3 regions of the Aureimonas sp. N4 genome follow, and region 1 is predicted to be linked to each of the others. Evidence: predicted binding sites of a transcription regulator. Region 1 holds the regulator's gene; each other region holds the start of a gene.
What was found. The regulator LexA, encoded in region 1, represses DNA repair genes until DNA is damaged. The targets are predictions, from matches to a motif close to TGTTCNNNNTGTGTTCNG.
Positions count from the first base shown of each region.

Region 2: the regulator LexA is predicted to act here: its motif matches at 1,719-1,736, upstream of AUL28_RS21490 (LexA family protein).
Region 3: the regulator LexA is predicted to act here: its motif matches at 4,070-4,087, upstream of AUL28_RS09330 (putative DNA modification/repair radical SAM protein).

Region 1 is NZ_BBWS01000042.1:78,879-89,348, forward strand. Features, by position in the region: gene fabZ (3-hydroxyacyl-ACP dehydratase FabZ) at 1-60, shown strand, start outside; gene lpxA (acyl-ACP--UDP-N-acetylglucosamine O-acyltransferase) at 64-873, shown strand; gene AUL28_RS12990 (LpxI family protein) at 843-1,754, shown strand; gene lpxB (lipid-A-disaccharide synthase) at 1,751-2,926, shown strand; gene gltA (citrate synthase) at 2,956-4,242, opposite strand; gene gltX (glutamate--tRNA ligase) at 4,528-5,952, opposite strand; gene AUL28_RS13010 (ComEC/Rec2 family competence protein) at 6,193-8,358, shown strand; gene lexA (transcriptional repressor LexA) at 8,339-9,073, opposite strand; gene AUL28_RS13020 (molybdopterin molybdotransferase MoeA) at 9,145-10,356, opposite strand; gene moaC (cyclic pyranopterin monophosphate synthase MoaC) at 10,353-10,470, opposite strand, start outside.
Region 2 is NZ_BBWS01000064.1:398-6,494, reverse strand. Features, by position in the region: gene AUL28_RS21495 (Y-family DNA polymerase) at 1-1,253, opposite strand, end outside; gene AUL28_RS21490 (LexA family protein) at 1,250-1,687, opposite strand; gene AUL28_RS21485 (DUF6456 domain-containing protein) at 1,934-2,590, shown strand; gene AUL28_RS21480 (hypothetical protein) at 2,583-2,774, shown strand; gene AUL28_RS21475 (hypothetical protein) at 2,884-3,291, shown strand; gene AUL28_RS21470 (helix-turn-helix domain-containing protein) at 3,896-4,123, opposite strand; gene AUL28_RS21465 (hypothetical protein) at 4,526-4,855, opposite strand; gene AUL28_RS21460 (hypothetical protein) at 4,878-5,066, shown strand; gene AUL28_RS21450 (HNH endonuclease) at 5,386-5,688, shown strand; gene AUL28_RS21445 (hypothetical protein) at 5,685-5,870, shown strand.
Region 3 is NZ_BBWS01000030.1:16,613-22,709, reverse strand. Features, by position in the region: gene AUL28_RS09350 (xanthine dehydrogenase family protein molybdopterin-binding subunit) at 1-1,855, shown strand, start outside; gene AUL28_RS09345 (FAD binding domain-containing protein) at 1,870-2,670, shown strand; gene AUL28_RS09340 (BA14K family protein) at 2,742-3,257, opposite strand; gene AUL28_RS09335 (BA14K family protein) at 3,459-3,884, opposite strand; gene AUL28_RS09330 (putative DNA modification/repair radical SAM protein) at 4,101-5,342, shown strand; gene AUL28_RS09325 (helix-turn-helix domain-containing protein) at 5,590-5,973, shown strand; gene AUL28_RS09320 (M20 aminoacylase family protein) at 6,056-6,097, opposite strand, start outside.

The sequences.
Region 1 (10,470 bases):
GGCGCGAAGGTTGCCGAGGCGACCATCAGCGCCATGCTGGTGCCGGAAGGTTCGAACTAGACGATGGCACATGAGACGTTCATTCATCCGACGGCGGTTGTCGAAGATGGCGCAACCATCGGTGTCGGATGCTCGATCGGGCCGTTTTGCCATATCGGGCCGAATGTCGTTCTGGGTGCCGGTTCGACGCTGCGTTCCCATGTCGTGATCGCCGGGCATACGCAAATCGGTGATGGTGCGAAAATTTATCCTTTCGCTTCCATCGGGCATGACCCCCAACATTTGAAGTATCAGGGCGAGGAGACCCGGCTCATTATCGGCGCGAATTGCCTGATTCGCGAACATGTGACCTTGAATCCTGGCACGGTCCAAGGGCGCTCGGAAACGACGGTCGGAGACAATTGCGCATTCTTCACTGGCTCGCATGTCGCGCATGACTGCGTCGTTGGATCGAACGTGACGTTGATCAACCACGTCATGCTCGCGGGGCATTGCGTCGTGGGCGATTACGCGACCATCGCCGGCGGATCGGGAATCCATCAGTTCACGCGAGTGGGCCATCACGCCTATGTCGGCGGGCTGGCGGCCGTCGAGGGTGACGTCATTCCCTTCGGCATGGTTCTCGGCAACCGAGCCTATCTGTCGGGGCTGAATGTCATCGGCATGAAGCGGGCGGGGTTCGGTCGCGAGGCGATCCGAAACGTGCGAAAAGCCTACCGTATGCTGTTCTCGGACGATCTGACCTTCCGCGAAAACATGGAGGAGGTCGAGGCGGAATATCCCGACGACCCGTTGGTTCAGGATCTTCTTGGGTTCATCAAATCGGGGGGAGATCGGGCCTTGTGCTTTCCTCGGAGCACACGACCGGCTTGACCACAATCCGTGGCTTGCGCCCCAGCCAGCCTCTCGAGCGACTTGGAATAGTCGCCGGCGGCGGCATGCTTCCTCTGCTGATCGCGCAGGAGGCGAAGGATCTGGGTTGGCAGCCCTTCATTGTCGCCATAGCGGATGGACGCCAACGGAGCTGGGAGGGGTGGGATCACATTTCCCTGCCGTGGAGCCGCACGGGGGATGTGTTCGACCATCTTCGCCGAAGGAATGTGAGTAAGATTGTTTTCTCCGGCACAATCTCGGTTCGTCCGGATTATCGGTCGATGCTGCCAAGCTGGCCGACGCTCAAGATGCTACCCGAGCTCTTTCGGATGACCCAAGGCGGAGACGACAGTCTGCTCCGCGCCGTCGCGCAGGTTTTTGAACGACGCGGAGTGGAGGTGCTGAGCGTTCAGACCATCATGCCGGACCTCCTTCTTCCGCTCGGAAACTTGACCAATGTAGCGGTTGTGGCCAATCACGAAGCCGCCATCGGCCGGGCGGAAATCGCTGCCGTTCGTCTCGGCCTTCTGGATATCGGTCAGGCCGTCGTTGCCTCCCAAGACCGCATCATCGCTCTGGAGGGGATCGAAGGTACACGGGAGCTGCTGCTTCGCGTCGCGGATTTGCGAAGTCGAAAGCGGATCGGCCGTGGGGAGGCTTGCGTCCTGTTCAAAGCTTTCAAGCCACAGCAGGATATGCGCTTCGACCTCCCCAGTATCGGCGTCGAAACCATCGCTCAGGCCGAGGCGGCGGGCATTGCCGGCATCGCCATGACTGCCAAACGATCGCTGGTGATTGAGCCACAGAAGGTAGCGGACGCTGCTCAGGCCGCCGGCCTCTTCGTTCTGGGGGTGCAAGACGTGGAAGACGGTCGGCTATGAAGATAGCCTTCGTGCTCGGCGAGGAATCGGCTGACCGGATTGGAAGCGAGGTAGCGCGGGCTTTGCGCGTGCGATTGGGTCCATCGCTGCAACTCGTTGGGCTGGGCGGTAAAGCTCTGGAGAGGGAAGGTCTCGAAAGCCTTTTCGATGTCGAGGAACTGTCGATCATCGGCGTCGGTGCCATCCTGGCTCGCCTGCCGCGACTTCTATTCCGGCTTCGACAGACAGTCGAGTTCCTTGTGGCGGAGAAGCCGGATGCGATCATCACGATCGACAGCTTCACGTTTACCAATCGCGTCGCCCTCCGAGTTCGAAAGCGGTGGCCAGAGGCCACCATCGTCAACGTCGTGCCGCCGGCGATCTGGGCCTACAAGCCGGGCCGGGCGCAGGCCCTCGGCCAAGCCGTCGATCATGTTGCGAGCTTGTTTCCCTTCGAGCCTCATTATCTCGCCGAACACGGTGGTCCGCCGGCGACCTATGTCGGCCATCCGCTTCTCGATCATCCCGGCTTGGACGCGATTCTGGAGCGCGAACGCTTCTCAGGGATGCGCCCGCCCTCCGAGCCAGCGCATCTCCTGATCCTGCCAGGCTCGCGGCGCGGCGAGATCCATCGTCTGATGGATGATTTCGGGCGGACCTACACATTGCTCCATGAGCGGATGCCCGGTCTGCGCGCGAGTCTTCCGGTTGTGCCGCGGGTCAGAAATCTGATCGAGCAACGCCTCAAGACTTGGCCTGTTCGCCCCGAGCTTCTCGAGGGCAACGAGGCGAAATGGTCGGCTTTCGGGACAGCTGACGCGGCTTTGGCGGCCAGTGGCACCGTGTCGCTCGAACTCGCCCTAGCAGGGGTTCCGATGGTCCTGGCGTATAGGCTGGACCCCGTATCCTATCTGCTGCGCCATCTCGTCACCGGCTGGACGGCGGCATTACCGAATTTCTTAGCGGGCCACCCGCTGGTGCCCGAACATTTTCACGAATTCGTTCGTCCGGAAGCGCTCGCCCGACGGCTGGAACGGCTGATGAAGCCGACGCCCGAGCGGGCTGCACAACTCGAAGGGCTGAGGCAAATTCGCGAGGTGATGGGGGTCGAACATCCGCCCGCCCAGACGATCGCCGATCTCATCCTTCGCGAGATCGAAACCCGCAAGACAGGCAAAAAAACAGGCGCCTGAAGCGCCTGTTTCCATATTTGATACTTCGATCAGCGATCGCCGACCGAGAGGTAGTCGCGCTGGGGCGCACCCGTGTAGAGCTGACGTGGGCGGCCGATGCGCTGATGCGGGTCCTCGATCATTTCCTTCCACTGCGCGATCCAGCCGACCGTGCGCGCAACAGCGAACAGAACGGTGAACATCGTGGTCGGGAAGCCGAGCGCCTTCAGCGTGATGCCCGAATAGAAATCGACGTTCGGGTATAGCTTCTTCTCGATGAAATACTCGTCGTGCAACGCGATATGCTCGAGTTCCATGGCGACTTCGAGCAGCGGATCGTCCTTAATGCCGAGTTCGTTCAGAACTTCGTGGCACGTCTGCTGCATGATCTTGGCGCGCGGATCGTAATTCTTGTAGACCCGGTGACCGAAGCCCATGAGGCGGAACGGATCGTTCTTGTCCTTCGCGCGAGCGATGAACTCGGGAATTCGATCCTTGGAGCCGATCTCTGCCAGCATGTTGAGCGCGGCTTCGTTGGCGCCGCCGTGAGCGGGCCCCCAAAGGCAGGCGATGCCAGCTGCGATGCAGGCGAACGGATTGGCACCCGACGAGCCGGCAAGACGAACCGTCGAGGTCGATGCGTTCTGCTCGTGGTCGGCATGCAGAATGAAAATGCGGTCCATCGCTTTCGCAAGAACCGGGTTGATCTGATACGGCTCGCAGGGAACCGCGAAGCACATGTGAAGGAAGTTTTCCGCGTAGGACAGATCGTTGCGCGGATAAACGAACGGCTGGCCGATATGGTACTTGTAGGCCATGGCGGCGAGCGTCGGGGTCTTCGCGATCATGCGGATCGACGCGACCATCCGCTGATGCGGATCGGTGATGTCGGTGGAGTCGTGATAGAAAGCGGAGAGAGCGCCAACCGAACCGACCATGACGGCCATCGGATGCGCGTCGCGGCGGAAGCCCGTATAGAAGCGGGACATCTGCTCGTGCACCATGGTGTGGCGCGTCACGTGGTAGACGAAGTCGGCTCGCTCGCTCGCGGTCGGCAGTTCGCCGTAGAGGAGGAGATAGCAAGTCTCCAGGAAGTCACCGCGTTCCGCGAGCTGATCGATCGGATAGCCGCGATGCAGAAGCACGCCTTCGTCACCATCGATATAGGTGATCTTCGACTCGCAGGACGCCGTCGAAGTGAAGCCCGGATCGTAAGTGAACAGGCCCGTGTTCTTATAGAGGGACGCGATGTCGACCACATCGGGTCCGATGGTTCCTGATCGGAGCGTCAGCTCCGCGCTCTTGTCTCCAAGGGCCAGTTTCGCCGATTGATTCATGCGTTACCCCTTCTGCACGAGCTCAGGCGCCCATGGCCGCTCCTGCGGCGAACGCCAGCTTCGTGCGAATGCGTATCGGAAAGGTGGTTAAGGAACAAGTTTCTGGAGGAAAGCATTTTTGCGCCGCAACACCCGCTCCAGCTCGACGTCGAACGTCCACGCCTTCGAAGAGGCCTCGCGAAGACGAACGATTCAGTTCGCCCTCGCGTCAAAAGCGGTTTGAAAGAGGAGCTTCGGCGTTCATCTCTTTCGAAGGCAGGCCTTTAGCGCCCTGTTGTAGTCGCCTTACGCCGACACCTGGTCCTGAAGTCGTCCGAGCGTTTCCTCACGCCCGAGGACGGCCAGGACGTCATACACGCCCGGGGATGTGGAACGGCCCGTGAGGGCGGCGCGAAGGGGCTGGGCGATCTTTCCAAGTTTCAGTCCCGACGATTCGGCAAATCCCTTGATCGCGACTTCCAAGGGGGCGGCGGACCAGTCGGTCACCTCATTCAAGACAGGCAAGAGATCACGCAGAATGTCGCGTCCGCCATTGGCAAGAATGTCGGCTGCCTTCTCATCCAGCGAAAGCGGGCGCTGGGCAAAGAGATAGGCCGAACTTTCGGTCAGCTCCACCAGCGTCTTGGCTCGCTCCTTCAGCCCGGCCATGGCCGCGCCGAGCCGCGCGCGAACGGTCGCATCGTCCTGCTGACGCAGAATATCGCCATTCGGCAGATGGTCGCGTTCCACCATCAGTGTCTCGACGAGATCATCGTCCGACGAGCCGCGAATCCAATGGCCGTTGATCGCATCCAGCTTGGCGAAATCAAAGCGAGCGGCGCCCTTGTTGATGTCGGCCGTATCGAACCACGAGATCATGTTCTCGATCGACATCACCTCATCGTCGCCATGGCTCCAGCCGAGGCGCACGAGATAATTGAGAAGTGCTTTCGGCAGGTAGCCCATCCCGCGATAGGCATCGACACCCAAAGCGCCGTGCCGCTTCGAGAGCTTGGCGCCGTCCGCACCATGAATGAGCGGAATATGCGCCATGATGGGCACGTCCCAGCCCATCGCCTGATAGATCAGGGTCTGACGTCCGGCATTCGTCAGGTGATCGTCGCCGCGAATGATATGCGTCACGCCCATGTCGTGATCGTCCACGACGACGGCGTGCATATAGGTGGGGGTGCCATCCGAGCGGAGCAGGATGAAATCATCCAAATCCTTGTTCGGAAAACGAACGTCTCCCTGAACCACATCGCGAACCAAGGTCTCGCCGTCTTGCGGCGCCTTGATGCGGATCACCGGAGCAACGCCGGCGGGGGCCTCCGAGGGGTCGCGGTCGCGCCAGCGGCCATCGTAGCGCGGCGGGCGCTTTTCGGCTTTCGCCTTCTCGCGCATTTCATCGAGCTCGGCGGGGGAAGCGTAACAATAATAAGCCTTGCCAGCGGCGACCAGTTCTTCCGCCACCTCGCGATGCCGGGCAGCGCGAGCAAACTGCGACACAGGCTCACCATCGGCTTTCAGGCCGAGCCAGTCGAGACCTTCGATGATCGCCTGAACCGCCGCGTCCGTTGAGCGCTCGCGGTCCGTATCCTCGATCCGCAGCAGCATCGTGCCACCCATGCGCCGGGCATAGAGCCAGTTGAACAGGGCCGTTCTCGCGCCGCCGATGTGAAGGAAGCCTGTCGGCGAGGGGGCGAAACGTGTCACCACGCGGTCGGTCATTCGTCTGCCTTTGAGAGCGGGGCGCGACTCGCCGCAGGCCCCGGTTGGGATGCGCCTGTCCGGACAGACCGGGCTGCGCTTTCGTTCTCCGGTGTGTAACATACGCCTAGAAGGACTCAAGGCGGAGCGCCCGTGCCGGCTTCAACGCCTGATGCACCGATGCCATCGACATCGGATCTGCGGATCGACAAGCCGGGTGGGCGCTCCGAGCAGAGATGGGGGCGCAGCCGCAATTCTTTGTTGCGCCTGAAAGCCTGGCTGGCCGATCAAATCCAGATCGAGCAAGAGCAGCGCTCGTCTTTCGCGTTCCTTCCGATCGGGACCATGCTGGCGATCGGTTTGATCTATGGATGCGGCTGGCGCCCCTTTGTCTGGCTCGCGCCCGCCCTTCTTGCGCTGTGCTGGCTTGCTTCGAGGGTCTTCGAGGCTAAGCCTTTCATGCGGTCGCTGCTTCTCCTGCCTCTTGGCTTCGGTTTGGGGCTGGGTGCGGGATGGGTGGAACTGACCACGACACAAACGGTCATGTTGTCTGGGAATGCCACGACACGCATTATCGGCGTAGTGACTCTGCGGGAACAGAACGATCGCGGGCGCTATCGATACACGATCGATGTCGAGCGAACGGAGCGGCCGACCCTTTCGCGTCCGCCGCAACGCGTTCGCGTTCTCGTATCGAGCCGACACGAGCCCTTGCCCATCGGAGCCCGCTACGCCGGGCTGGTGCGGCTAAGTCCGCCAGCAGGGCCAGCCTTTCCCGGCGCTTATGATTTTGCCTTCACGCCGTTTTTCGATGGTACGAGCGCGTTCGGCTATTCCTTGGGCCCTCCCAAGGTCTCCGAAGAGGAGGAGGCGGTACCCAGCGGCCTGATGGGCCAAGTCGCAAGCCTTCGTCTTGCGATCGGCGAACGCATCCGCGCCGTGTTGCCAGACGAACGGGGAGCCGTCGCGGCGGCCTTGATCAATGGCGAACGGGCCGGCATCCCCAAGGACGTCGAAGACGCGCTCCGTGCGACGGGTCTTGCCCATGTCCTCTCGATTTCCGGGTTCCACATGGCACTGGTCGCGGGCATGACCATGGTCGTTGTGCGAGGCGCGGCTGCCGCTTTTCCGGCCATCGCCCTTCGATGGCAGACGAGGAAGATCGGCGCGGTCCTGGCCTTGGGGGTCACCGGCTTCTACTTCCTATTGGCCGGGGACAATGCCGCCACCGAACGCTCCTTCATCATGATCGCCATCATGCTGGGCGCGGTTCTGGTGGATCGGCCTGCACTGACAATCCGCAACGTCGGTATGGCAGCGATGGCGGTGATGCTGATCTCTCCGCACGCCCTAATGACCGCTACATTTCAAATGTCTTTCGCAGCAACCGCCGCTCTCGTGGGTGCATACGGCGCATACTCTCGCTGGTCGAACCAGTCCGACGGTAAGGCAAGCGATCACGCTCGCTTTCGAACACTCGCGCTTTTGCTTCTCGGCGCGTTTCTGTCATCCCTGATCGCGGGTGCGGCGACCGCACCCTATGCGGTCTATCATTTTCAGCGAGCCGCTCCATTCGGCCTCGTGGCCAATGTTCTGGCGACGCCGATCTTTTCGTTCTGGATCATGCCGCTCGCTCTGGCTTCGGTCTGCCTGATGCCCTTTGGTTGGGAAAGCATGGCGCTGCATCCCATCGGTTGGGGGCTGGACGTCGTATTCTGGCTGGCGAAAGGCCTGGCTGAAGAATTACCGGACTACGCCGTGGGCCAGATCGGCCTCGCAAGCCTTCTCAGCCTCACTATGGCTTTGCTCGTCCTGTCGTTTTGCCAGAGCGCGATGCGCTGGCTCTTCGTTTTGCCATTGACGCTCGGCTGGGTGTTGATCCCACCGACCAATCGACCCGAGCTTCTGATTGCGGAGGATGCTCGGGATATCGCGGTGATCGGCCAGGATGGATCGACCATTGATCTGCGCAAGCGGCCCAATCGCTTCATCCACGATCAATGGCAACGCGCATTTCAACTTCGATTGCCACCGTCTCGTACCCCTCGGAAGCAGTTCGAATGTTCAGGCGATATCTGCCGCGCGACATCGCGGTCAGGCCTCCGCATCGCATGGAGCGACAAACTGGAACGTATGGGAGAGCTTTGCGACAGTGCCGACATCGCCGTGATGGCGCGAGCGCCCCGCATGACGTCGTGCCGTTCCGGCGCGAAGCTCGTCACGCTTCGCACTCTCCGGCAGACCGGCGCTCTTTTGCTTCCCTCCGCAAACGGAGCGCAATGGACCCTTCAACCCTCGATCGCTCGGCCCTTCAACGAATGGAACGTGCATCGATCGGCCCCATGGCCGGAAAGCGAAAGGCGAAACCAGCGCTCCGAACCCGGGCAGGTCGGGTTACCTCATCGTTCTAGTGATAGCGCCGAATGAGCCCGACAAGACGCCCTTGAACCTTGACCCGGCCCGCTTCCAAAACACGCGTCTCATAGGCAGGATTGGCGGCTTCCAATTCCACGACGGAGCCTCGCCGACGAAAGCGCTTGAGCGTCGCCTCTTCGTCGTCGATCAGAGCCACGACGATCTCGCCCGCTGTCGCCGTCTCAGAACGCTGGATCAGAACCGTGTCTCCGTCCAGAATGCCCGCATCGACCATCGAATCGCCTTTGACGTCCAAGGCGTAGTGTTCACCGGAGCCGAACATCTCGACCGGGAGGGCGATGGACCGGCTGTTTTGTTGGATCGCAGAAATGGGAACGCCTGCAGCAATGCGTCCCATGACCGGTACGGGCATCGAATCATTGGCCGGTTCCGCTCTCGCCAGGACCGGCTCGATTCCGGCACGCTTCGGAAGAGGGATCACTTGCCGCGAGATCGACGCTTCCGACGCCGTCGGTACCGCCAAACCGCCGTTCGAATCCTTGCCACTCAGGGAGTCCGGCAGGCGCAGGACTTCCAAAGCCCGAGCCCGATTGGGGAGACGCCGGATAAAGCCCCGTTCCTCCAAGGCGGTGATGAGACGATGGATTCCCGATTTGGATTTCAGATCCAGGGCCTCCTTCATCTCGTCGAAGGAGGGAGGAATTCCGACCGATTGCAAACGGTCATGAATGAAAAGAAGCAATTCATGCTGCTTGCGGGTCAACATCGCGCGAATCCGGACAAAACAAAACCTGAACAAACCCTATCTGTTCTGTTTGTGTTCTGCAAGGAACTCCATCACGTCAATCGAACGAACTCGCAGGTTTCTCCCGGCTGGGCGGCGGCGGCATGAGGGGGACGAACCAAAAGGGCATCGGCGGTCGCGAAGACACTCAGAAGCGAGGAGTCCTGCCGAGCAAGCGGCATGAGGACCGTTCGTCCGTCGTCGTCTTGTTGGATCGTTGCGCGCATGAAGTCCGCCCGATGGTCATTCTCGAAAACGGCCGCACCGAGTGTTCCGGTTTCGTATCGGACGCGAGACGGGCGCCCGGCGAGACGTTCCACGAGCGGCCGGAGAAACAATTCCGCCGTTACGAGGCTCGACGCCGGGTTGCCGGGCAGGCCCAGGAATCGCATCCCCTCATGGCGACCTGCCATCAGGGGTTTTCCCGGTCGCATGGCGACCTTCCAGAAATCCAGTTCGACACCGCACTCCCGCAGGACCGGCGCAACAAGATCATGATCACCGACCGAAGCTCCGCCGATGGTCACGAAAACGTCGATTCCCTCGGCTCTGGCATTCTCGAAAACCTGTCGCAAGGCCGCTCGATCGTCGGGGACGATGCCATAGGAGATGGCGTCGCCACCCGCCGCGTCCACGATGGCCGCGATACCGAAACCGTTTGACGCGACGATCTGCGAGGGACCAGGGCGCGTGCCGGGCCAGACCAGTTCGCTGCCCGTCATGACGATCGCGATCCGGGGGCGAGCGCGAACGGGCACAAAATCGTATCCGGCGCTTGCCGCGAGAGCGATGGAAGCAGGGCGCAAAACGACCCCATCCGCTAGAACGGGCTTACCTGCTTGGAAGTCATTGCCGGCAGGGCGGATATGGCGTCCCGGCTGCACAGGCTCCAGCACGATGACAGTCGAAGGGTCGGGACGTTCTGTGTTTTCCTGGATTACGACGGCATCTGCCCCTGCGGGTACAGGAGCACCGGTAAAGATCCGTACGGCCTGATTTGCCGAGACCGTCCCCTCGAAGGCTGCGCCGGCAGCCGCTTCGCCAATAACGCGAAGTTCCGTTGCCGCAGAGCGCAGATCGTCGGCACGAACGGCGTATCCATCCATGGCGGAGGCATCGAAGGCCGGTTGCGTCAGCCGAGCCACGAGATCGCCCGCCAGACGCCGACCGGCCAGAGCGTCGAGCCCGACCTGCTCGATACGCCGAACGGGTTCGGCGTCCGTCAGCAACCTCGCCAAAGCCTCTTCGACTGGAAGGAGGCTCACTCGGCGCTCCACGCACCCGATCGGCCGCCGGCTTTTTCCAACAACCGGATAGCGCTGATGGTCATGCTGCGATCCACCGCCTTCGCCATATCGTAGATCGTGAGGCAAGCCACC
Region 2 (6,097 bases), on a different contig from region 1:
ATGGGTATCTCAGCCAATCGAGTTGTCCAAGCCGGGCTCTTCATCGCCCGCTTCGTGTCGAACGATCGTGCGCCGATCCCCGCCGTCCCGAGCGCCAGCGTCTCGCGTCCATAGCGGGAGTTCACCGCGTCCATGACCGACATCAGGTCCGCGCCTCGGCTGTCAGTTGCGGCGAAGAGGTCCGTCTGCTCCCGGCCGATGTCGCACAGGTCTTCCAACATTACACCGCACTTCGTGTAGACGCCGCCCTCCTGCCACATGCTCTCCACCATGCGGGACGCCCAGCGCACGATGACGCGCGTGTCGTTGGTTGGCGGCGAGAGGCGGCAGGAACGCTGCGCGGAGGGCGCGTTCGCCTTGCGGCCGTTTCCATGCGCAAAGCCGATCAGCCGGCCGGCCACCGACCCCTGCTCGCGAATCTTCTCGGCCGCGCGCGCCGCGCGCCGCGCCATCGCCTCGCGCAAATCCTCGATCGTCGTGACCGGCTCGCCGAACATGCGCGTGACGGCTGTCGCTTGGCGCTTCTCGGGCTCGATGACCAACTGATCGTCGCCGACGCCATTCAGTTCGCGCACGAGCCGCTCCAGCACCACCGTGCCGACGCTGCGCGCTTGATGCGGGTCCATGGCCGCGAGATCGGCCGTGGTGCGAATGCCGAGCGGCGCGAGGCGCTCCGACAGCGCGCGGCCGATGCCCCAGACCTCGGACACGGGCCAATTGCGAAACAGATGCCGGCGCAGGTCGACGTCGTGCAGATCAATGACGCCGCCGAACACCTTCTCGCCCGCCTTGGCGAGGCCGTTGGCGACCTTGGACAGGGTGCGCGTGGGGCCGAGCCCGATGCGCGTCGGCAGGCCGGTGTCGCGCTTGACCTTGGCGATGACTGCGAGGGCGGTCGCGGTGTCACCCAGCCCGTCCGCGCGCACAGGCAGACGGAACCAGCTTTCGTCGATGGAATAGATTTCGATCTGGTCGGAGAACTCGGAGAGGACCGCGTTGAAGCGGCGGTTCATGTCCGAATAAAGCTCATAGTTCGAAGAGCGCAGGGCAAAGCCGTGCCGCTTGATCAGTTCGCGCATCTTGAAGACAGGTGCGCCCATCTTCACGCCGAAGGCCTTCGCCTCGGCCGAGCGTGCGATGGCGCAATGGTCGCCGTTGGATAGGACGAGGACCGGCACGCCGCGCAGGGTCGGATCGAAGACGCGCTCGCTCGACACATAGAAGTTCTCGACGTCCACCAGCGCCCAGGTCATCGCTGATAGTCCCGCACCCCGGCGCGCACGACGCCCCAGATTTCCACGGTCTCGTCGCAGATGCAGAGGGGATAGCTCATGCGCGCGTTGCGCGGTTCGAGATAGCCGACGCCCTGGCGGATCACGAGCTGGCGGCAGACGAAGCCGCCCTCGACGATGGCGATCACGATCGAGCCGTTGCGCGCCTTCGCGTCTCGATCGACGACGACAATGTCCTGATCGTTGATCCCGGCGTCCGTCATGCTGGAGCCGGAGATGCGGAAGACGAAGGCGGCCGCGCGGTCGAGGCGCAGAAGCTCGATCAGGGATAGCGCATCGTCTTGCCAATCCTGCGCGGGCGAAGGGAAGCCGGCGCCGGCCGATGCCACGATCCGCAGCCGGAAGCCGGGCGGGACGGCGGTGAGGGGAACAGGATGGTTGGTGTTGGGGAGCATGCGTGATCCTGCCGGCGATTCGGTTCGTAAACCGAACATAACGGGAACAGCTTGCTTGGGAATAGATACCTTATGCCGCTGTGGATTGTGGGAGGCAAGTGTTGCTTGGTCGCAGCCGAAAAGCGCGAATCGCCTGTGAACTAGGAAAGAAAGCCGACGATCTGCTTTGATTATCGCAAAGGGCTGCCCCATAATGTGCGGGCATTACCCGACGGGCCGGCTCCAGTGCCGAGGAGCAAGGCCAGCATGCCTGACAAGACCCCCGCCGAATTCACCCCCGGCCACACGCAGACCGTTGATGCCTGGACCGATGGCCGAAACCACCGGATCGCTTGTGGCTCGTTCGCCAAGCTCCCGTTTGCGGGCTACCGCGAGCGCGCCCGGCAGCCCGTGCAGTTCCGCAATCTCGGCGTCGATATTCGCATGGCCGAGGTGGACAATCCGGCCTTCACGAAAGCCGCGCGCGAGAGCGCGGACAATCCGCGCACCGTCACGGCCGCGCGCAACTCCAACGAAAGCCCGCTGGTGCGGCTGGAGCACATGGGATCGATCGACGCGCGACAGGCGCGCGCCGGGCACATGTTCCGCCAGCTTTACGAGCGCATGATGGGCGGGCAGCGCTCACCCTCCTTCCTGCAAATCCGCGTCGATGGCGGATCGGCACCCGATACGTTCACGGAAAGCCGGGGCCGGGCGTCGAGCCAGTTGCGGGCGATCTCGGAGGAGATGACGCCCGACGATTATGCCGTGGTGCGGTTCGTCTGCGGGGAAGGCCGCTCGCTTCGAGAACTCGACAAGACGCTCGGCGTGCGCAAGGGCGGCGGCAAGCTGCGCCTCGTGGCCGCGCTAGACAAGCTGTCGGACGTGTTGGGGCTTGGGAAGCCGAAGGCGAAGGATGGCTAAGTCGCTCACCCCCGCTGGCGTGTCGCCCGAAATGCTCCACGAGATGGCCCGGCGCGTAGAGCGCCTGACGGTCTCCCGCCGCGATCCGGAGGCCTTTTTCGTGGAGCGGTCCGAGATCGCCGACGCCTTGCGCAAAGAGGCGTGGAAAGCGGAGCGTGAGGCGCGCGAAACCCCAAGAGCATAAGTGAAGCGACCCGTCTCCCAACACGCCACAAGAAGCGTCCTCAGGCAGCGAAAGGCTCAGTCAAGCGCCTCAACCTAAGATAGATAATAATCCAACAGGAGCGTGTGTAATGACGAGCATCGGAAATCTGCTACAAAATCGCTCATCGAGCACCGAGAAGGTTAGAGTATTTGCAGATCGCGCCAAAATGATAACCTCCATCGCCGAAATCTATTCGCGAGGAGGTTATAGGATGAAGCCGACAACCCATGCGATCTTCACCACCGGTAAAGCTCTGAAGCCGGAGACCCAGGAGGAAAGGTCGAAGCTCAACGGAACGCTCTCGCTCGCCGACTTGAATGAATATCGGGCCAACAGCGGGCTCAAAACGACCTTGTCCCAAATCGACTTCGACACGCTGCTCAAGCGAACCGAAGGTCACTTCGAAAATTTCACGGCCGATGCGACGATGAACTATCGACGCAACCTATACCTCAGGGACATGAGCGAGGATTTCACCCCAAACGGTCGCTCATAAGGGCACTGCTTCGATAGATGCCATGCAACTTTGCAACCAAAAGCCCGTTCCCAAACGCAGTATGGTTTAGCGCTTGACAGGCGGGGTCGCTAAGAGCATAAAAGACCCATGGTCGGAAGAAGCGCGCAAAACGCCTCTCCGGCCTTTTTCATGTCCAATTGACGGTTTGTGGCGCGCCGGAAGCGCCCGATCAGCTTGCCGGCCGGGATGGTCCCGTCGGCGAGACGCCCGGCCTGGCGGTTGATGCGCCGGGGAGACGGACCCGGCACGGTCCTGTCTCCCCCTACGCACCCACCCGGCATTGAAGCGGCAATGTGCGACATGGCTTTCGGTTCCCACAGTCGGGACGGACCCGGCTTGCCCCACGCACCTTCCCGGCTTCCTGCGTGTTCGGCGAATTAAGCAAGCCGGCGCGCACGCCGCGCCCATAGGCGGGTAGAAGCGCGACAGTTCGCCCGAACGGGCAGCAGGATCAGGACGGCGAGTGTGGTGGCGAGCACCTCTCGCTGATGAGGGCCTAGCGGGGTTCAATCGCGACAGCCCGAGGCGAGGAGTTACGGCTGGGATCGTATCCCACCGTCCTGAGCGATATGCGGCCGTGAGGTTACCCGTCTACGCCGGACATCCGCGCGTCCCACGGGTCCAAGCGGTGATAGACAGCGGAGCAGGCGAGCGCGATGGAACGCGGTATCTCAACCGGACGCCCGTCCTCGCGCCTTTGGCCGCGCTCGTAGTTCTCGACTGTCGGCTTCGAAATGCCGAGTTCTTCGGCGGCTTTGGCCTGGCTGTATCCCATCATGGTGCGCCATGCCTTGAAGTCGTCGGAGGTCATGATAATCTTCCTTGCAGAAGGGGGTGAGGAAGCTTTCCCTTCGGTTGGGGCCGGCATTCGCGCCGGCCCCTCTCGGCTTAGCTCCAGGTCAGTGTCAGGCGCCAACCAAACAGACTGATCCGAAGCGTTACCTTCCGAAGTTTCACATTCCTCACCCCCTTTCACCTTGCGGGGCCTTATCGCCCCGCCTGATCTTTGTATCGTACTGTGTACGACATTGCAATCGAATTTTTCGTACTAAGTACGACTTTGTGTTGCCCTGATGGAATGTCCAGAGGGCGCATAGGTGAAAGCGGGCATCCGTCATCTGGAGGCGTTTCCTAGATGGCGTGACTGACACCCTTCCGGTTTCGCGGCGAGTGACGCTACTCGGATCGCGCGGGACGGCTCGCTCTCACCTATTCAGCCCTCATAAAGATAGAGAGAATGCCCTTTGAACGGGTATGGGGAGATCCATTGCACAATTGCGCGGAGCTGATCGATCCGGCCGTGCTCCGAAAGAGATTGGCCTAGAACGTGCAGCGCTGCCGAATTCGGATCGTGGGCGAACGTTGTGCATCGAGGCGCCAAGTCAAACAGGCCGTCATCCCATACGATAGGGATGACGTAGAAGCGGGTTTCCGAGACGAGGTCCATAGGATTTCCTATCCAAGTTGATTCGACTTTCGGAAGGTGGCCCCTGACCGATTGTTCTATCTCGGCGAAACGCAGCCCGTCCGCTTCGGCAGCCAAGGTCTTCTCGTTTGGAGGTGGCGTGGACTATCGTGAAAACGAGATCGCGGTGCTGTCGGCCAGCATCGTTGCCTTCCTGAGCAAGGAAGGCGCGGACATCGAGATCAAGCTGGCGGCCCTGAAGGCGGCTACGTCTACGATCGACGCGGCTATCAGCGCGAAGGCGCAGCTGGTCGCACTTCAAAGCATCCTCGCCGGTCCTCGGCGCTAAACGTCCCGAACTGGAGGCAGCATGACGCGTCAACCGAAGACGGCGCAAATGCGCGCTCGCCTTCGCGCGATGGTGCGCCGGGCTGCGATCCGCATGGCGATGCGCTGGTCTGTGCGGTCGGCGCGCATTGAAGACGGAGCGCTGGTCGTGTTGGCGTTGCCGGCTCGACTGTCCTTCGCCGAGCGGTGCGAGATCGGCACTGCATTCGGGCGCGCAGTCGGTGCGCTGCCTGCGCGGAATGTCTCCATTCTGATGCTTCCCGAAGGCGCATCGACACATGTAGCCCCGAGCGCGAGGGGGTGAGATGGCCAAGGTTCGAATGCTTCGCCCTTCCATCCCCACGATGGACGCGCGGATCGCCAAGCCTCCGCCGAAGGAGGCAGACCCGCACTACCAGACGCCCGAACATCGCGAATGGCGGCTTGCGGTGATGCGGCGCGCCAAGTGGCGCTGCCAGCATCCGGGCTGCTCGGTCAGCTATCCCGACCGCCTCTTCGCGGACCACATCGTGGAGCTTCGCGACGGTGGCACGCCCTTCGATCCCGAGAACGGGCAGGCGCTCTGCGGGGCGCACCACAGCAAGAAGACGGCTCAAGCGAGGGCGGAAAGGGCGAAGCGATGAACGAGACTGTCAGGCTGATCCTCGAGGCGACGCTCGAAGAACTCAAGGCGGCGAAGCGGAACGGGGAACATAAAGCGGCCAGTCTGCATCGCGACGCCGCAAGGATTGATGCTGAGGTGGCCGAAGTTCAGAAGCGGATCGACGACATCTGCGCCACCCTCGCTTCCGAGCCCGCCGCATGAAACGAACCCGCTTCGGGAAGCTGCCTGCGCATCCAAGCCGCGCTGACCTGAGGCAGGACATCCGCATGATGCGGACGACTGGCTTGGTCTCAGCCCATAACGGCTGGCGAGCCCGACGCTGGGGACTTCGGTCACAGCTTGCTTCGATGCGGTCTCGGACTGCATTCGCCGGGTTCGCATTTTCCAAGACCCTCCCATTCCCACGCTTGGCTTGCCGGCTTCGGTAT
Region 3 (6,097 bases), on a different contig from region 1:
CTGGGAGTTGGGCGACGCGCGCGCGACCGACGAAGCCTTCTCGCGCGCCGCCCATGTGACGCGGCTCGACATCGTGAACAACCGTCTCGTGCCGAACGCGATGGAGCCGCGCGCGGCACTCGGCGTCTACGATCCGGCGGATGATCACTACACGGTCTGGACGACCTCGCAGAACCCGCATGTGGCGCGGCTCGTGATGAGCGCCTTCTACAATGTCGCGCCCGAGCACAAGCTGCGCGTCATCGCGCCCGATGTCGGCGGCGGTTTCGGCTCCAAGATCTATATCTACCCCGAAGAGATCGTCTGTCTCTGGGCCTCGAAGCGCACCGGCGTTCCGGTGAAATGGACGTCCGATCGCTCCGAAGCCTTCCTGACCGACGCGCATGGGCGCGACCATCACACCCATGTCGAAATGGCGCTGGATGCCGACCACAAGATTCTGGGCCTGCGGGTCGAGACGGTGGCCAATCTCGGCGCCTACATGTCGCTCTTCTCGTCGGCGACTCCGACCTATCTCTACGCGACGCTTCTCTCGGGCCAGTACGACATCCCCGCGATCTACGCGAATGTGAAGGCGGTCTACACCAACACCGTGCCGGTCGATGCCTATCGCGGGGCGGGGCGGCCGGAGGCGACCTATGTGATCGAGCGCACCATGGAGACGGCCGCTCGCGAGCTGGGCCTCTCGCCGGACGCCTTCCGCCGGAAGAACTTCATCCAGTCCTTCCCGCATCAAACGCCCGTCATCATGAACTACGACACCGGCGACTTTCCCGCGACGCTGGACGCCGCGATGAAGGCGGCGGACGTGGCCGGTTTCGAGGCCCGGCGCGCCGAGGCCAAGACGCAGGGCAAGCTGCGCGGGCTCGGCTATAGCTGCTATATCGAGGCCTGCGGTATCGCGCCGTCCAAGGCGGTCGGCTCGCTCGGCGCGGGCGTCGGCCTGTGGGAATCCGCCGAGGTGCGCGTCAATCCGGTCGGCACGATCGAAATCCTGACGGGCTCGCACAGCCACGGCCAGGGCCATGAGACCACCTTCGCGCAGCTTGTCGCCGAGCGTTTCGGTCTGCCGGTGGACAATGTGCAGGTCATCCATGGCGACACCGACAAGGTGCAGTTCGGCATGGGCACCTACGGCTCGCGGTCCGGCGCGGTCGGCATGTCGGCCATTGCCAAGGCGCTGGACAAGGTGGAGGTCAAGGCCAAGCGCATCGCGGCCCATCTTCTCGAAGCCTCCGACGACGACATCGTGATCGAGAATGGCGAGGTGAAGGTCGCGGGCACCGATCGCAAGCTCGCCTGGCACGAGGTCGCGCTCGGTGCCTATACCGGCCACAACCTACCGGACGGAATGGAGCCGGGATTGAAGGAAGGGGCCTTTTACGATCCGCAGAACTTCACCTTCCCGGCCGGCTGCTACATCTGCGAAGTCGAGGTGGATGCCGAGACCGGCAAGGTTGAGATCGTGCAATTCGTGGCCGCCGACGATTTCGGGCGCATCGTCAACCCGATGATCGTCGAGGGGCAGGTGCATGGCGGCTTGGCGCAGGGCATCGGGCAGGCGCTTCTGGAAGGGGTTCACTATGACGAATCCGGCCAGCTCGTGACCGCCAGCTACAATGACTACGCCATGCCCCGCGCCTGGGATCTGCCCATGTTCGAGGTGCTGACCAACGAAACGCCCTGCACCACCAATCCGCTGGGGATCAAGGGGTGCGGCGAGGCGGGGGCGATCGGCTCGCCGCCGGCCGTCATCAACGCCATCACCGACGCGATCGGCACCAATGATCTGTCGATGCCCGCAACGCCCGAGAAGGTCTGGCGCGCGCTGCGCTCGGCCCAGGCGGCGAACTGAAGGGAGGAAGAGCCATGTACGAGACCCAGTATCATCGCGCGACCTCGCTCAGCGAAGCCGCTCAGCTTCTCTCGCAATCCGGCGAGGAGGCGAAATTCCTCGGCGGTGGCATGACGCTGATCCCGACCATGAAGGCGCGGCTCGCCGCGCCCTCAGCCCTGATCGACCTGCGCCATGTTCCGGAGATGAAAGGCATCACGGTCGAGGGCCGAAGCGTGCGCATCGGCGGCGGCGTCACGCATTTCGAGGTGGCGAACTCGGCCGCGATCGAGGCCGTGGCACCCGGTTTCACGGAACTCGCGCAACTGATCGGCGACCCGGCCGTGCGCCATATGGGCACGATCGGCGGCGTCTGCGCCAATTTCGACCCGGCGGCCGATTATCCCGCCGCGCTTCTCGCGCTGAACGGCACGATCGAAACCGATCGGGGCAAATATGCCGCCGACGACTTCTTCCTCGGCCTGTTCGAGACGGCGCTGGGTGACGGCGAGATCGTCAAGGGCGTGCGGTTCGAAGCGCCGGATGCCTCGGCCTACGAGAAGTTCCGCAACCCGGCCTCGCGCTATGCCATGTGCGGCGTCTATGTCGCCAAGCGCGGCGGCGATGTTCGCGTCGCGGTGACCGGCGCGGGCTCCAACGGGGCCTTCCGCTGGCACGAAGCGGAAGCGGCCCTGTCGGCCCGTTTCGAGCCGGAAGCGCTGGATGGCTTGAGCATGCCGGAGGGCGACATGATCGGCGATCTGCACGGCTCGTCGGAATACCGTGCGGCGCTGGTGCCCGTCGTCACCAAGCGGGCGGTGCGCAAGGCGCGCTGAAGCCGTCGAGCGAGGGACGTAATAGAAAGCGCCCGGTGATGAGCCGGGCGCTTTGAGCATGAGGGATGCGGCTACCAGATGTTGCAGCGATGGCGGTATCCGTCATTGCCGATATAGGTGTCGGTGCGCGCGTCGTAGGAGCGATATCGATCGAAACAGGCATCCACATGGGCCTGGCGCGTATTGGTGCCGTAATCGTCGTAATAGCGGGCCTGGCGTGGGCCGCGATACACGGGGCGGGCGGGCACCGTGTCTTCGTAGCTCGGCGGGGCCACGCCATAGGCCGGCCCGGAATAGGTCGGCTGCTGCGGCGCATAGTAGCGAGGCTGAGGCGCTGCCTGCGGCTGCGACAGGGCCGAGCCCAGAAGCGCGCCGGCTGCCAGACCGATGGCACCGCCCAGAAGCGCGTCGCCGGCATTGATCCGGTCATGATGGTGGCGGCGCGGCGCGGGATAGTAGCCGGGCGGCGGCGGGGGAGGAGGCGGCGCCCCAATATAGCCCGGCCCGTTGTCCCAAGCTTGGGCCTGCGCGGTGCCGAGGCTGGTGGCCAAGGTGCAGGCAGTAAGAACGGCAAGAAGAATGCGCATAATGGCGAACTCCAGAGCGACGGATGCGCCGCCCTTCAGGCTCCCCGGAGTCTCCGGGATGGCGAAGCGGCTGTCTTGCCATCCTGTGTAGCGTCCTCATCCTGAACGACGGCTGAATATCACTTTTTCATTTGTTCGCGTCCTGGCAAAAGAAAAGGGGCCAGCGCGCGCCGGCCCCTTCCTGTCCAAGATTTCATTCGCTCAGAGGCGGCAGATACGGCGCTCGCCCGCGCTGTTGGCGACATAGGTGTTGGTGCGCGGATCGTAGGTCTTGTAGCGCGCGGCGCAACGGGCAACCTGATCGCGCGTGACCACAGCGCCGCGAGTGGCGCTGCCGGCGGCGGCACCGGCCGCCGCGCCCGCCGCGAAGCCGAAGATGGCAGCGGCCGTGTTGTCGCGACGGTCGCGGTAATTGTCACGGTACCAGCGATTGTAGCGACGATCATCCCAGCGGCGGTAATCGCGGCGGTATTCCCGGCAATCGCGGGCGCCAGGGTTGCGGGCGCAGAAGCGCTCGACGAAGCGCTGGCGCTCGCGGAAGCTCTGAGCCTCGGCGGGGGCGGAGAATGTCACACTTCCGGTTCCCAGAACCACGACGGCCATCAGGGCCTGTGCGAATCGACGCATACGAAAAATCTCCCATGAAACATGCCAGCCGAACGGCGGGTCAGATCGGGCGAACGCCTGATGCGAAACAACCGTTCCAGCGGGCGGTGAAATGAAAGTTAGACTTACGGTTATGAACCTCGTCTGAACGGTCTGCGACCCCGCGTCACAGCGCGCCGCGGTGGAAAGTCGGAAGATCGGCTGGCTGGAACAGAGCAGGAACGCTATATCGTTTCAATGGCCAAGATGAGTGTGATGGACAAGCTCGCGATCCTCAGTGACGCGGCGAAATACGATGCATCCTGCGCGTCCAGCGGTTCGACCCGGCGCGACTCGCTGAAATCCGGCGGGATCGGCTCGACCGAGGGCTCGGGCATCTGTCACGCCTACGCTCCGGATGGGCGATGCATCTCGCTCCTGAAAATCCTCATGACGAATTTTTGCATCTACGACTGCGTCTACTGCGTGAACCGCTCGTCCTCCAATGTCGCGCGCGCGCGCTTCACGGTGGAGGAGGTGGTCAGCCTCACCATGTCCTTCTATCGGCGCAACTATATCGAGGGCCTGTTTCTCTCCTCCGGCATCATCCGCAACTCCGACCACACGATGGAGGAGATGGTGCGCATCGCACGCAAGCTGCGCATGGAGGAGAATTTCGCAGGCTATATCCATCTGAAGACCATCCCGGACGCGTCTCCCAAGCTGATCGAAGAGGCCGGCCTCTTCGCCGACCGCCTGTCGATCAATATCGAACTGCCAACCGATGTGGCCCTAGAGAGCTTCGCGCCCGAAAAGAAGCCGCGCGACATCCGTCGCTCCATGGGCCAACTCCGGCTGAAGATCGACGAGGCCAAGGGCGAGAAGGGCGACCGGATCAAACCGCCTCGTTTCGCGCCGGGCGGCCAATCGACGCAGATGATCGTCGGCGCCGATGGGGCGGATGACGAGGCGATCCTGACGCGCTCGGAAAATCTCTACGGGAACTATCGGCTGCGCCGTGTCTATTACTCCGCTTTCTCACCGATCCCCGATTCGTCCAGCCGCTTGCCTTTGAGCAAGCCACCTTTGATGCGGGAGCATCGCCTTTATCAGGCCGACTGGCTGATGCGCTTCTATGGGTTCGAGCGGGACGAGATCGTCTCGGGCGGCGAGGGCGGTATGCTCGATCTCCAGATCGACCCCAAGTTGGCTTGGGCGCTCAAGAACCGCGACCGTTTCCCGGTGGATGTCAACCGGGCCGAGCGGGAGATGCTGCTGCGCGTGCCCGGTCTTGGAACACGCTCGGTCGATGCGATCATCTCCTCGCGCCGCCACCGGCAACTTCGGCTGGATGACCTCGCGCGGTTGTCACGCTCGGTCGCGAAGTTCCGCCCCTTCGTGTCGGCGCTCGACTGGCATCCTGGCGGACGCCTCGATGACGACAAACTCCGTAGCCGTATGACCACATCGCCCTTGCCACGACAACTCTCGCTTTTTTGAAGCTTCCGGTTATCACGAAGCGATTAAGTATCTTTACGCTACGGCAGTCGTTTTGGCGCGCAAGGGTTGCAAAATCCTCGGTTTTGATCACAAATTCGTCAAGCTTACGGGACGAATGGGTTGGGTAGATTCGACGTGGGAAGGCAAATACGGCATAGGGGAGTGGAATGCCGTCTCTGTCCTCTGACCAGCAGGCTGCCCGCATATCGTGCAAGGCGTTCGAGGTTGGAGTAAAATGATGGTCGATATGCAATCTGGAGTTACCGAGTTGAAGGCCGAACGCGATCCGATCGATGTGCAAGTGGGAGCGCGCCTCCGGTTGATTCGGACGTCGCGTCGCGTCTCGCTGGAAGAGCTGGGCCGACGCATCGGCGTCACCTATCAACAGATCCAGAAATATGAGACCGGCGCCAACCGCATCAGCGCGAGCACGCTCTACCGCATCGCCAAGGCCTTCGAGACCAGCCCGATGTTCTTCTTCGAAGGCTTGGACGAGACCGAGGTCTCGCGCCCCGTGGCCAGCCGTGAGACGCTGCAATCCTCCATCGCGCTCGGCCGTATCCCGGATATCGAAGTGCGCCATCGTCTGCGCGCGCTGATCGAGGCGCTGGACCCCGAAGGCGGTCGCTGATCGCCTGAACGCTCCCTTCATTCATCAAAAAGCCGGCTCTAGAGCCGGCTTTTTCGTGGGCGCATCTCTCGTCGGCACGGCGTCAGGCCGGGAGCGGTAGCGCCTTCTGCGTGAGCGCCACCCA